Regions from separate parts of the Streptosporangium roseum DSM 43021 genome, predicted to be linked through region 3. Evidence: riboswitches for the same ligand, from Rfam matches in the RefSeq annotation. Region 3 holds a riboswitch; each other region holds the start of a gene.
What was found. Region 3 has a riboswitch for cobalamin ahead of SROS_RS30275 (ribonucleoside-diphosphate reductase subunit alpha). Riboswitches for the same ligand answer to the same signal wherever they lie in the genome.
Positions count from the first base shown of each region.

Region 1: linked by a shared signal. The riboswitch ahead of cobN (cobaltochelatase subunit CobN) and the one ahead of SROS_RS30275 (ribonucleoside-diphosphate reductase subunit alpha) in region 3 are both predicted to bind cobalamin.
Region 2: linked by a shared signal. The riboswitch ahead of SROS_RS48745 (ABC transporter substrate-binding protein) and the one ahead of SROS_RS30275 (ribonucleoside-diphosphate reductase subunit alpha) in region 3 are both predicted to bind cobalamin.
Region 4: linked by a shared signal. The riboswitch ahead of metE (5-methyltetrahydropteroyltriglutamate--homocysteine S-methyltransferase) and the one ahead of SROS_RS30275 (ribonucleoside-diphosphate reductase subunit alpha) in region 3 are both predicted to bind cobalamin.

Region 1 is NC_013595.1:6,124,177-6,127,340, reverse strand. It holds gene SROS_RS26950 (sulfite reductase subunit beta) at 1-1,203, opposite strand, end outside; cobalamin riboswitch at 1,228-1,416, shown strand; gene cobN (cobaltochelatase subunit CobN) at 1,531-3,164, shown strand, end outside.
Region 2 is NC_013595.1:5,581,261-5,584,424, reverse strand. It holds gene SROS_RS24450 (FecCD family ABC transporter permease) at 1-306, opposite strand, end outside; gene SROS_RS48745 (ABC transporter substrate-binding protein) at 303-1,298, opposite strand; cobalamin riboswitch at 1,458-1,655, opposite strand; gene SROS_RS24440 (erythromycin esterase family protein) at 1,846-3,012, opposite strand; gene SROS_RS24435 (TioE family transcriptional regulator) at 3,104-3,164, shown strand, end outside.
Region 3 is NC_013595.1:6,875,672-6,878,835, forward strand. It holds gene SROS_RS30275 (ribonucleoside-diphosphate reductase subunit alpha) at 1-1,717, opposite strand, end outside; cobalamin riboswitch at 1,916-2,116, opposite strand; gene SROS_RS30285 (Bug family tripartite tricarboxylate transporter substrate binding protein) at 2,115-3,143, opposite strand.
Region 4 is NC_013595.1:7,967,834-7,970,997, reverse strand. It holds gene metE (5-methyltetrahydropteroyltriglutamate--homocysteine S-methyltransferase) at 1-1,891, opposite strand, end outside; cobalamin riboswitch at 1,985-2,196, opposite strand; gene SROS_RS34775 (GNAT family N-acetyltransferase) at 2,268-2,909, opposite strand; gene SROS_RS34770 (TetR/AcrR family transcriptional regulator) at 3,159-3,164, opposite strand, start outside.

The sequences.
Region 1 (3,164 bases), 750 kb from region 3:
GGGCGTGCCGCCCTCCGGCTCCGCCCGGCTCCCGGGCCCGGTTCCGTCCGGGGCGTCGCTCCCGATCGGTGCCCCGGGGCCGGCTCCGGTGGTGGCGGCCGTCCCGCCGCCCCGGTGGGAGACGGTGGCGCGGGCCGCGTCGGCCCGCACGTCGGCCAGGGACTTGGCGCAGCCGGGACGTCCGGCGCAGGCCGTCACGCCGATCCACGGGGAGCCGGGGTCGGTGACCAGGCCGGCCTCCGCCAGCCGGGCGGCCGCCCGCAGCAGCCCGGCGCGTGCCAGGCCGGGCAGGACCACGCCCCGCCACGGCGTCAGCCGTACCTCGCCGTGGGAGGCCAGGTCGGCGAGGAGCTCGGCCTGGGCGGAGGTCAGCCGTCCCAGCGGTACCGCGACGCCGAGGGCCACCCGGCCGTCGGGCTGGCCGACGGCGCCCACCGGCTCTCCCGCCGTGGACGGCCGCCCGGCCCGGTACGGCTCCGCGGGCGGGCGGAGCCGTACCGGGCCGGCGGACCCGGTGTCCAGCGCGGCGCGGACCCGGGCCGCGACCAGCTCCGCGCCGTCGCTCAGCTCGCTGATCCGCCAGGCGTGCGTCTCCCGGGCGGTCAGCTCGGCCAGGAACGCCTCGGCGGCGGCGAGCAGGGCGGTGACCGCGGAGGTCACGGGCACGCGCAGGCCGCTGTCGGCGCCCGCGAGGATCAGGGCGGCCTCGCCCGTCCCGTCCGGCAGGATCCCGGCGTCGGGGCCGAGCCAGGCCACGTCGCCCCGGCCGTCGTCGAGGGCGAACAGGAAACGTCCCGGCAGGCCGGCGAGGACGGGCCGGGCGCACAGCCGGCGGTCCAGATCGGCGACCAGCGGGCCGACGTCGAGCACCCCTCTCGCGTCGCAGCCGGTCAGCGGGGAGGCGAGGACGTTGCGGATCCGCTCGTGGGTGAGCGAGGGCAGCAGCCCCGCCTCCGCCATGCGCGCCGCGAATCCGGTCTCCTCGCCGAGCCCGCGCACCTGGACGTTGGCGCGGGAGGTCAGCTCGATGACGCCGGTCCCCCAGGTGGCGGCGGCGCCGGCGAGCTCGCGTAGCTGGGGGACCGTCAACCGGCCGCCGGGAACGCGGACGCGCGCCAGGCCGCCGTCGGCCGCGGCGTGCACCTGGAGCGCCCCGGGACATGCGTCGAGTCGCGATCGTCCGGAAAAGTCGCCAATGACCACGCAGAGGATGTTAACGCCAGTTTCTTGCAAGGAACGGGACTGCCGTAGTCTCATCGATGGCGACGGCAAGGGAGGAAGCCGGTGTGAATCCGGCGCGGTCCCGCCACTGTAACCGGGGAGCGAACCCCACCCAGGCCACTGTCCGGCGACGGACGGGAAGGCTGGGGGGAGCACCGATCCGGGAGCCAGGAGACTCCAGCCGTCGTAGCCGACGACGACCCGGGGCGAGGACCCCGAGGGAGGAAGCTCCGTGCGCTTTTCGCCGTTCCCCTGCCATTCCGTGGCCCCGCTGAGCCGTACCGCGCCGTTCCCGCAGGGGTGTGGCGCGTGATCCTCCTGCTCTCGACCTCCGACACCGACCTGCTCAGCGCCCGCGCGAGCGGCGCGGACTACCGGCTGGGCAACCCCGCCCGGCTCACCGCCGACGACCTGCCGCCCCTGCTGGACGGCGCCGACCTGGTCGTCGTCCGGCTGCTCGGCGGGCGCCGCGCCTGGGAGGAGGGCCTGGACGCCCTGCTCGCCGGGCCCCGGCCCGTCGTCGTCCTCGGCGGCGAGCAGGCGCCCGACGCCGAGCTGATGGAGCTGTCCACCGTGCCCGGCGGGGTCTGCGCCGAGGCGCACGCCTACCTCGCCCACGGCGGCCCGGCAAACCTCACCGAGCTCCACCGGTTCCTGTCCGACACCCTGCTGCTGACCGGACACGGGTTCGCCGCGCCCGCCCCCACCCCCGGCTGGGGCCTGCTGGAGCGCGCGGCGCGCCGTGAGGACGGGCCGGTCATCGGGGTGCTCTACTACCGGGCCCACCACGTCGCCGGGAACACCGCGTTCGTCGAGACCCTCTGCTCGGCGATCGAGGACGCCGGCGGCCGGGCGCTGCCCGTCTACTGCGCCTCCCTGCGCAGCGCGGAACCCGGCCTGCTGGAGGTCCTCGGTACGGTCGACGCCCTGGTGGTGACCGTGCTCGCGGCCGGCGGCACCCGCCCGGCCACCGCGTCGGCCGGCGGGGACGACGAGGCCTGGGACGTCGGCGCGCTCGCCGCGCTGGACGTGCCGATCCTGCAGGGGCTGTGCCTGACGAGCAGCAGGGCGTCGTGGGAGGCGAACGACGACGGCCTGTCCCCGCTCGACGCGGCCACCCAGGTCGCGATCCCCGAGTTCGACGGCCGGATCATCACGGTGCCCTTCTCCTTCAAGGAGATCGACGAGGACGGGCTGACCGTCTACGCGGCCGACCCCGAGCGGGCCTCCCGGGTGGCGGGCATCGCGGTACGGCACGCCGTGCTCCGGCACATCCCGGCCGGCGAGCGGCGGATCGTGCTGATGCTGTCGGCCTATCCCACCAAGCACTCCCGCATCGGCAACGCCGTCGGCCTGGACACCCCCGCGAGCCTCGTCAGGCTGCTGGCCGTACTGCGCGAGCGCGGCTACGACATCGGCGCCGAGGGCGAGCTGCCGGGCGTGACCGAGCAGGACGGCGACGCGCTGATCCACGCGCTGATCGCGGCGGGCGGGCAGGACCAGGAGTGGCTCACCGAGGAGCAGCTCTCCGGCAACCCGGTGCGCATCGCCGCGGGCCGGTACGCCGAGTGGTACGGCACGCTGCCGCAGGACCTGCGCGACGGGATGGAGCGGCACTGGGGCCCCGCGCCGGGCGAGCTGTTCGTGGACAGGTCGCACGACCCGGACGGCGAGATCGTGCTGGCCGCGCTGCGCGCCGGGAACGTCGTGGTCATGGTGCAGCCGCCCCGCGGCTTCGGCGAGAACCCCATCGCGATCTACCACGACCCCGACCTGCCGCCCAGCCACCACTACCTGGCGGCCTACCGCTGGCTGGCCGACGGCTTCGGCGCGCACGCCGTGGTGCACGTGGGCAAGCACGGCAACCTGGAGTGGCTGCCCGGGAAGTCCGCCGGGCTGTCGGCCTCCTGCGGCCCCGACGCCGCACTCGGCGACCTGCCGCT
Region 2 (3,164 bases), 1.3 Mb from region 3:
CATCCCGCACACCGACAGTCCCGCGCCCACCACGCCGCACAGCAGGATGCGAGGGACGCGGACGTCCATCACGATCGTCTCCCGGACCGGTGCCCAGGTGGGCTCGGCCAGAGGCGCATACAACCGGTGCAGCAGGATGGCCCACACCTCGCCGAACGGCAGGCGTACCGAGCCGACCGCGATCCCGGCTGTGGCGGCCGCCACCACGGCGACGGCGAGCACCGCCAGGACCAGCGCGTACGGCACGCGCCCGCGGACGCCGGCGGTCGTGGCGGCCGGCGTCCCGGGCGGGGCGGTCCGGGTCACGCGAAGCGGTCCGGGTGGATCTGACGGGCCAGGGCCTCCACGCCCGCGGGAACCCGCACGCCCAGCACCGTGGACGACAGCGGCAGCACCGCGAACCGCTGGTTCTTGATCGCGGGCACGTCCTTGAGGGCCGGGTTGGCGAGCAGGAACTTCTTCTTGCCCTCCACGGGCTTGTCCCCGTAGTCGTAGATGACGATGACCTCGGGTGCTCGGTCGGCGACCTGCTCGAAGGAGACGTCTCCGAAGGACTTGGGAAGGTCGGCGAACAGGTTCGTCCCACCGGCCAGTTTGATCATCTCGTTGCCGATGCCGGCGCCGCCCGCGGTGAATGCGGTCTTGTCTCCGCTGTCGTAGACGAACACCCGGGCCGGTTCGGCTCCGTCGATCTTGGCCTTGACGCCGTCCAGTACGGCGCGCGCCGTGGTGATCTGCTGCTCGGCGCGGTCGGACACGCCGAAGATCTTGCCGATCGTCCGGATCTCGTCCTCGACCTGGGTCATGGTCACCGGACCGGTCGGGCATGCTTCGATGTTGACGTGGGAGTTGATCCCGGCCTTGGCCAGGACGGCCCGGCTGCGTCCTTCCTTGTCGTCGAAGGCGCTGGTGAATCCGCCGTAGACGAAGTCGGGCTCGGCCGACAGCAGCGCCTCGTAGGAGGGGTACTCCTCGGCGAGCACCTTGATCCCCCGATAGGCGCTCTCGTAGGCGGGAGGGATCTCGTCGTCGAGAAAAGCGGTCCCGGCCATCGACTTCTCCAGCCCGAGAGCGAGCATGATCTCGGTGACGTGCTGGTTGAGTGTCACCGCCCGCTGCGGCGGTTTCTGGAAGGTGGTGGTCACGCCGCAGTTGGTCACGGTGAGGGGAAACCCGGTGGCGGCCGGGCTCGTGACGGCCGTGGGGCCGGCGGTGGGCTGCCCGGTGGTTCCACAGCCGGCCACCAGCAAGGCGGGTATGAGAAGTGAGAGGAAGGGAAGCGAGCGTCGGCCCGTCATGAACAGGTCCTTTCACTCACGGGCTGAGCCCGATGAGCGGGATGGGCGAGGAGCCGGATCTTCAAAAGAAGCTCGTGTCGCGGGCATCCCGAAGGCCCTCATGCCAGATGCGCGGCATGGCGATCACCGTTCCTCTCTTGGGGAAATCCGCCCCAATTTCTCTGAGGAGGCGACCGCGTGAGTCTCCTGGCTCTCGGGTCAACACTCGTCCCGGCCTTCCCACCCGCACGCGGGCAGTGGCTGATTCGGGATTCGCTCGCCGATCACAGTGGCGGGACCGCGCCGGATTCACACCGGCTTCCTCGTTCCGCGCTCGCCAACGCCGACCATGCTCGCACACCATCCATCAACGGCAAAAAGCGGATACGGCACCGTCGAGACCGGTCCAGATTCTGAAGGCGCTGGGGTTCGGCTCGCCCAACACCACACACGCCGATGATGACCGCGCCGGCGCTGATCAAGCGGTACAGGGCCGAGACGCCCCACCGCACCAATGGTGTGGTTGATGCGCGTGCGTGTCACGCATGGCCTGACACGCACGCGCCTGTCAACCCAGCTTTTTCAGCCTGACAGCCTGCTTGAGGAAGACGACGCCGTCGATCATGTCGAGCTGGGCCGGGTCCAGCGGGAAATAGGCGAAATCGTGGGAGATGCGCTGGGCGGGCTCCGTGGTGGCCTCGGCCAGGCGGCGGGCGTCGATGAGAGAGTGGTCCCACGGGAGCGTGGACAGGATGCCCTCGACGGTGTCGGGGGGCGGGGTGTCGTCGCCGACCGTGCCGAGGGCTGAGGCCAGGAAGGCGTACCGGTCGCCCAGGTGCGCTCCGGTGATCGCCCCCGCGCTCCACCACTCCAGCGGCTGGTCGCCGAGCAGCATGAAGCTCTTGTTCCGCTGCAGGTGGAGGTTGCTGGAGAAGACCAGGGCCGGGCCGCGCTCGGCGACGGCACGCAGGTTGGCGGCCATCATCGCGTCCCGCAGGCCCGACAGCTTGGCTATCCGGGCCGGGGACGTGTCGGCCATCCAGTGGTGGTAGCGGAGCAGGCCGACGGCGGTGCGCCCGTACAGCTCCGCCCGCTCCCTGTCCTCCGCGCTCAGCCGCGGCACCTGAGTGTCGAGCAGTGCCACCAGGTCGTCGGCGAGCAGCCGCAGCCGCTGGGCGTCGGCGGACTGGCCGATCGACCGGGACGGGTCCATGACCGTGGCCTCGTCCGTCCACCGGCCGTCCGGGCCGAGCAGCGCGTCGAGGGTTTCCATGGTGCAGGGGAGCGGGCCGTCGAGGAGGGCGTAGAGGGCGGTGAGCGCCTGGCGCGGGCTCTCGGCCCAATACTCCAGCGGACCGTCGAAGCCGAAGAACCGGAGCTTTTCGTCATGCTCCTCGTTGTACGCGCGCATCCAGCGTACGAGGTCGCGGTTGGCCGGGGACGTGCCGAAGTCGTGGCTGAAGCCGCGTTCCATGACGTCGTCGAGCGTGCCCGTACCCGTCGTGACGTAGTCGTCGACCACGAGGCCCATGAGACAGTCGCTCTCGATGGCGAACGACCGGTAGCCCTCGTGCTCGACCAGATGCCGGAAGATCTCGTTGCGCAGGTCGCCCAGTTCCTCCACGAAGTGCCTGGCCTCGCCCAGGCCGAGCAGCAGGGGCTTGGCGGGAAGCGACCGGAGGAAGGCCGAGATGCCCGTGCCATCGAACGGCCGGGCCATGTCCTTGATATCCATGCCTTCAACGGTATCGTTGAACATTCGGTGTAAACTTTGCCGTGGAAATCCCCGCTTTTATCACGACTAACCTTCAATCGGTGATGCACCCATGAGGCCAGTGGACCTGGCGCGCGAGCACGGCCTGTCCACCCAGGCGATCAGGAACTACG
Region 3 (3,164 bases):
TGCACTCGTAGCAGCCGGCGATGGAGGCGATGGTGGCCGTGGGCGCGATCGCGATCATCAGTGAGTTGCGGAGACCGGTCTCGGCGATCCTGTCCCTGAGCGCCGCCCACTCCGGCGACCGCGCGGCCCCGTAGTGGTCGGGATGGAGCACGCCGGCGGCGGCCCGGGTGTCGTCGTAGGAGGGGTGACGGCCCCGCTCGACGGCCAGGTCGGAGGAGGTGGCGTAGGCCGCCAGCGCGATCTCCTCGGAGATCCGGGTGGACAGCTCCAGAGCCTGCGGGGAGTCGAACGGCAGCCGCAGCGCGAAGAGCACGTCCGCCAGGCCCATCACGCCCAGGCCGATCGGCCGCCACTTCCTGTTCGCGGTCCCGGCCTCGGGCGTCGGGTAGAAGCCCAGGTCGATGGTCCGGTCCAGGAACCGTACGGCGGTGCGGACCGTGCGGCGCAGCCGCGTCCAGTCGACGTCCCGGCCGTCCAGGTGGGCGGCGAGGTTGATCGAGCCGAGGTTGCAGACGGCCGTCTCGGCGTCGTTGGTGACCTCGAGGATCTCGGTGCAGAGGTTCGACAGGTGGATGACGTTCTCGGGCCGGGCCGTCTGGTTGGAGGTCCGGTTGGCCGCGTCCTTGAAGGTCATCCAGCCGTTGCCGGTCTGGGCGAGGGTCCGCATCATCCGGCCGTACAGCGACCGGGCCGGGATCTGCTTGACGTAGCGGCCCTCGGCCTCGGCGGCCCGGTAGGCCTCCTCGAACGCGGCGCCGTACAGGTCGGTGAGGTGCGGGACCTCCTTGGGGTCGAACAGCGACCACACGCCGTCGGCCTCGACCCGGCGCATGAACTCGTCGGGGATCCAGTTGGCCAGGTTCAGGTTGTGGGTGCGGCGGGCCTCCTCGCCGGTGTTGTCGCGCAGTTCGAGGAACTCCTCGACGTCGGCGTGCCAGGACTCCAGGTAGACGCAGGCCGCGCCCTTGCGGCGGCCGCCCTGGTTGACCGCGGCGACGCTGGAGTCCAGCGTGCGCAGCCACGGCACGATGCCGTTGGAGTGGCCGTTGGTGCCCCGGATCAGCGAGCCGCGCGAGCGCACCCGGGTCCAGGCGATGCCGATCCCCCCGGCGTACTTCGACAGCCGCGCGACCTGCCCGTAGCGCTCGTAGATCGCCTCCAGCTCGTCGCGGGGCGAGTCGAGCAGGAAGCAGGAGGAGAGCTGGGGCCTGCGCGAGCCGGAGTTGAACAGGGTGGGCGAGCTGGGCAGGTAGGACAGGGTGGACATGAGCGCGTACAGCTCGGCCGCCTCTTCGACCGTCTCCGACAGGCCGCAGGCCACCCGGAGGAAGAAGTGCTGCGGGCGCTCCAGGACCTGGCGGGTCCGCGGGTGGCGCAGCAGGTAGCGGTCGTAGACCGTGCGCAGCCCGAAGTACTCGAACCGGTCGTCGGCGTCCTGCGCCACCAGTGCGTCCAGCTCCGCGGCGTGGGCGGCCACGAAGGCGGCCAGCCCGTCCTGGACGAGCCCGGCCGCGTGGGTGGCGGCGACGGACTCGGAGAAGGCCCGGACCCCGTGCCCGGCCGCCTCGTCGGCGATCAGCTCCGCCAGCAGGCCGGCGGCGATCCTGGAGTTCTCCGGATCGGTGATCACCCGGGCGGCGGCCTCCTCGATGGCCAACCGGCGGTCGGCCGGGCCGTCGCCGGTCTTCTTGGAGACGTCGACCAAGGTCTGTGTCACGTGCTACCCCTCGCGCGCTCGAATTCCCCGTACGGCTCTCACCGGAAGGGCGCACGCGACCGAGAGCGGTCCCGGGCATGCCGGACCGCCTCATCCGCGGGCCCTCCCTCGAGGCCCTGGACAGCTTGCGTGGTCGAGTCCGCCTCGCCCGGCACGCCTCGGGCCGCTCCACGCGTCCCAGGTGCCCGGTCCGGCTCCCTCTTCCACACGTCACCGGCAGGTTTTCGGACTCACGGGCGCCTCGCACACGCCTACTGGCCGTCGCTTCCCAGGCAAACTGCGCCCAGTGCTCTCATGACGGCGGTCGTTCCCGTTCACCGCTGCGGGGCAGTCCCGGAATCTCACCGGGTTCCCTCTTGCCTCGCCCCCGAAGGGCGAACCAGCAACGAGCAGGATCCTACATGTAGGGCCGCTGGACGCAACTACCCCAACAGCTTGTGGCGAAAGTGCTCAGCAGCCCGAGCTCGTTGAGCACTTCCCGGGTGCGGCGGGTCTCGGTGGCGAGCCACTGCCGGAAGTCGTCCCCGCTCAGGTAGACCCGGTTCCAGCCGTTGGCCGCGCAGATGGCCCGCCAGCGGGACGAGGCGTCGACGCGGTCGCACAGGGCGACGGCCACGTCCCTGTCCTCGGAGCTCATGCCGCGAGGGCCGAGCACGCCGCACCAGTCGGTGTACTCCAGGCGGACGTCCAGCTCCATCAGCGTCGGGGCGTCGATCCCGTCGATCCGCTCGGCGGAGGAGACCACCAGCGGACGCAGGCGGCCCTCGGCGATCTCGGGCACGAAGGAGCGGGCCGAGCCCAGCAGCGCGGCCACCCGGCCGTCGTGGAGCGCCTGGGCGGCCTCGGCCCCGCTGGAGTAGCCGGCGTAGTCCAGCAGCCGGGTGTCCACACCGAGACACTTGCCGATCATGCCGTAGAGCACATGGTCGGAGCCGCCCTCCATCCGGCCGCCCACCGCCAGCCCGGCCGGGTCGCGGCGGAGCGCCGCGGCGAAGTCCTCGAAGGCGCGCAGGCGGGAGCCCGCCGGGACGACCAGGGCCGCCCAGTCGCCGACCATGCGGGCCAGGGGGGTGGTGGACTCCACCACGGAGGCGGCGTTGGCGATCTCCGCCCCCGCCACCATCGGCATCCCGGTCAGGAGCAGCCTGCCCTCGCGGGTGAAGGGCTCGCGGGCGGCGGCGAACGCCCCCAGCGCGGCGGCGCCCAGGCCGCCCGGATAGTTGCTCACCTCGGCCGCCCGCGCCAGCCTGTCCCCGGTCAGGACCGAGGCCAGCGCACGCGCGGCCCGGTCCCAGCCCTGCCCGCGCTCGGCGGGCGCGACGACGGTCAGCCGGCCCGCCGGCGGCAGGCGGGAGCCTCCCGCTCCACCGCAGCCGCCGGCGACCATGACCCCCAGGGCGAGCACAAAGAACCGCCTACGGTGCATAAGCGCCCCTTTCCCCAAGAA
Region 4 (3,164 bases), 1.1 Mb from region 3:
CCGAATAGCACATGTGCGTGTGGATCTGCGTGGAGTCCGACACCCCCGAGGTCGCCAGCCGGAACGCGGCGACCGCCCACGCCAGGTAGGCGGCGTGCCCGGCCGCCCGGAGTGGCAGCAGCTCCCGCAGCGCGGGCTCGTCGACCTGGATGATCCGGATTCCCGCCGCCTCCAGGTCGCGGATCTCGTCCCGCAGCGCCAGCGCCACCTGCCGCGCGGTCTCGGACAGCGGCTGGTCCTCCCGGACGAACGACCAGGCCAGCATGGTCACCGGTCCGGTCAGCATGCCCTTGACCGGCCTGCCGGTCCGGGACTGGGCGTAGACGGCCCAGCCCACCGTCATCGGCTCCGGCCTGGCCACGTCCCCGAACAGGATGGGCGGCCGGACGCACCGGGTGCCGTACGACTGCACCCAGCCGTGCTCGGTGGCCGCGTAGCCGTCGAGCTGCTCGGCGAAGTACTGGACCATGTCGTTGCGCTCGGGCTCGCCGTGGACCAGCACGTCCAGCCCGATGTCCTCCTGCAGCGCGATCACCGAGTCGATCTCGGCCCGCATCGCCGCCTCGTATCCGGCCCGGTCGGTCCGGCCCTCCCGGAGATCGGCGCGGGCCCGCCGTACCGCGTCCGTCTGCGGGAACGAGCCGATCGTGGTCGTGGGCAGCGGCGGCAGTCCCAGCGACGCGCGCTGGATCACCGCCCGCTCCGCGTGAGCGGCCCGCGCCGTCCCCTCGCCCAGCGCCTCCAGCCGGGCCCGCATCCGCCCGTCCACCGGAGCCCTCACCGGTACGGCGGGCACGACCGCGCCGGGTCCCTCCCGCATCGCGCGGCCGATCGCCACGACCTCCGCCACCTTCTGCCTGGCGAACGCCAGCCCCTCCGGCACCGCCGTCTCCCGCTCCACGTCGAGGGGGACGTGCATCAGCGAGCAGGAGGTGGAGATCACCACCTCCCCGGCCAGCCCGAGCAGGGCCGCGCAGGTGGACAGCGCGGCGGGCAGCTCGGTCCGCCAGACGTTACGGCCGTTCACCACCCCCGCCACCACGGACTTGGCCGCCATCCCGGGAGTGGAGGCCACCGCCGCCAGGTTGCCTGGACCGGCGACGAAGTCCAGGCCGACGGCCTCGACGCGGGTCGCGGCCAGCACGGGGAGCGCTGCACCGATCTCGCCGAAGTAGGTGGCGACCAGCAGCCGCGGGCGGTGGCTGAGCCCGCCCAGGTGCTCGTAGGCGCGGGCGAGCGCCTTCAGCTCCTCCGCCGACCGGTCCGCGGCCAGTGCCGGCTCGTCGAGCTGGACCTCGGTGACCCCGGCGGTGGCCAGCCGCTCCAGCAGCTCGGCGTAGACGTCGAGCAGGTCGTCCAGGAGCCGCAGCGGAGCGAAGGCGGGGTCGGCGGACTTGGCCAGCAGCAGGTAGGTGAGCGGGCCGACCAGCACCGGCCTGGTCTCGATCCCCAGCTCCCTGGCCTGGCCGTACTCCGCCAGAGGCTTGTCCCAGGTCAGCCGGAACCGCGTCTGCGGGCCCACCTCCGGCACGAGGTAGTGGTAGTTGGTGTCGAACCACTTGGTCATCTCCAGGGGGGCGGTTCCCTGGGCGCCGCGTGCCATGGCGAAGTAGCGGTCGAGGCCGTCGAGCTCGGCGAAGCGGGCGGGGACGGCGCCGACCATGACGCTGGTGTCGAGCATCTGGTCGTAGAAGGAGAAGGTGTTGGAGGGGATGTCGCTCAGCCCGGCGTCGCGCAGCTCGCTCCAGGTGCGCTCGCGCAGCTCGCGGCCGGCCTGTTCCAGCCCGGCGGCGTCGAGACGGCCCGCCCAGTAGGCCTCCACGGCCTTCTTCAGCTCCCGGTCGGGGCCGATCCGGGGGTAGCCGAGGACGGTGGTGCGTTGGTCTGTCATGGGTCCTTTTCCCTCGTGGAACCCGGCTTCGCGGGCATGACGAGGGGAGGTCCCCCCGGCCCTCCCGCGAGGCCATGGACTCACCGCGCGCCGGTCGGCGCGCGGACGGTGGCAGGTATTCGGACTCGTGGGCGTCGTGCGCGTTCCTACTGGCCGTCGCTTCCCAGGTGATCGCTCACCCAGTGCTCGTGTGACGGCGGTCGTTCCCACTCACCGCTGCGGGGCAGTCCCGGAATCGCACCGGGTTCCCTGTTGCCTCGCCGCTCCGGTGAGGGAGCGGCGAACCAGCCGCACCGGCAGCATAACCCGCCCCCGGCGAAAGCTTCGGCCGGTGGCACCGGATCGGGGAGCCGATATTCAGCCGCAACCGTCGCCCTCAGTGGAGGTTTTTGACCATCGTCTGCTGGTGAACCCCCCTGCCCTCGTATCGGAGGCCGGGCACCAGCGGCGTCGGGCCGTGCGTGGCGAACCCGGCGCGCTCGAAGAACCGCACCGCCCGGGTGTTCTCGGCCAGCGTCTGAAGGTGGCAGCCGGGGGAGCCGGCCGCCTTCAGCCGGTCGAGCCACAGCGCCATCAGGGCGTCGGCGGCGCCGGTCCCGCGCGCCTCGGGGGCCACGTTGATGTGCAGGTGCGACGGCCACCGCGCGTCGGTGAAGTCGCCTGCGGTGGGCCTGCGCCGTACTTTCGACACCGTCAGGTCGGCCAGGCTGCGCGCGAAGAAGGTCGCGGGACCGCGCCGGAAGAAGAGCCGGTACTTCCTGATGGCGTTCTCGATGCGCTCACCCTCGCTGGGGAAGGCCGCGCTGTCGAGGCAGCCTGCCAGGTAGCCGACCAGAGCGCCGTCGACCGAGGCGACGAACAGCGAGCTCGGCTCGAGGTCCATGTAGGGGTGGAGATAGATGGCCGCCTCGGACTCCTCATGTCCCCACAGCGAGGCTGTGGGTGCGCCCTCGCCGGCGCGGCTGAACAGCGCGCGCAGCTGGGTGCGGTCGGTCTCGGCGAACATGCGGGCTTCCATGCGCCCTCCCTTCTGCGTGCAACATACACGATTCTGCGTATGTCGTACGTTTTCAAGTGTCCGCAGGGTATTCACCGTGTCGCCCAGTCCCTGCGACACCCCCGAGAGGGAATCCGTCGGCCCTGGTGGCGGGCAGGCTGCGGGCCGGGGCCCGCTGTCGCACGCCGGTCGTGTCCGGCGTTCCTCCGCTGGTGGCGCGGCTGCTGGAGATCACCGGCCTGGCCGGGCCCTTCACGCCGCCGGGCCACGTCAGCC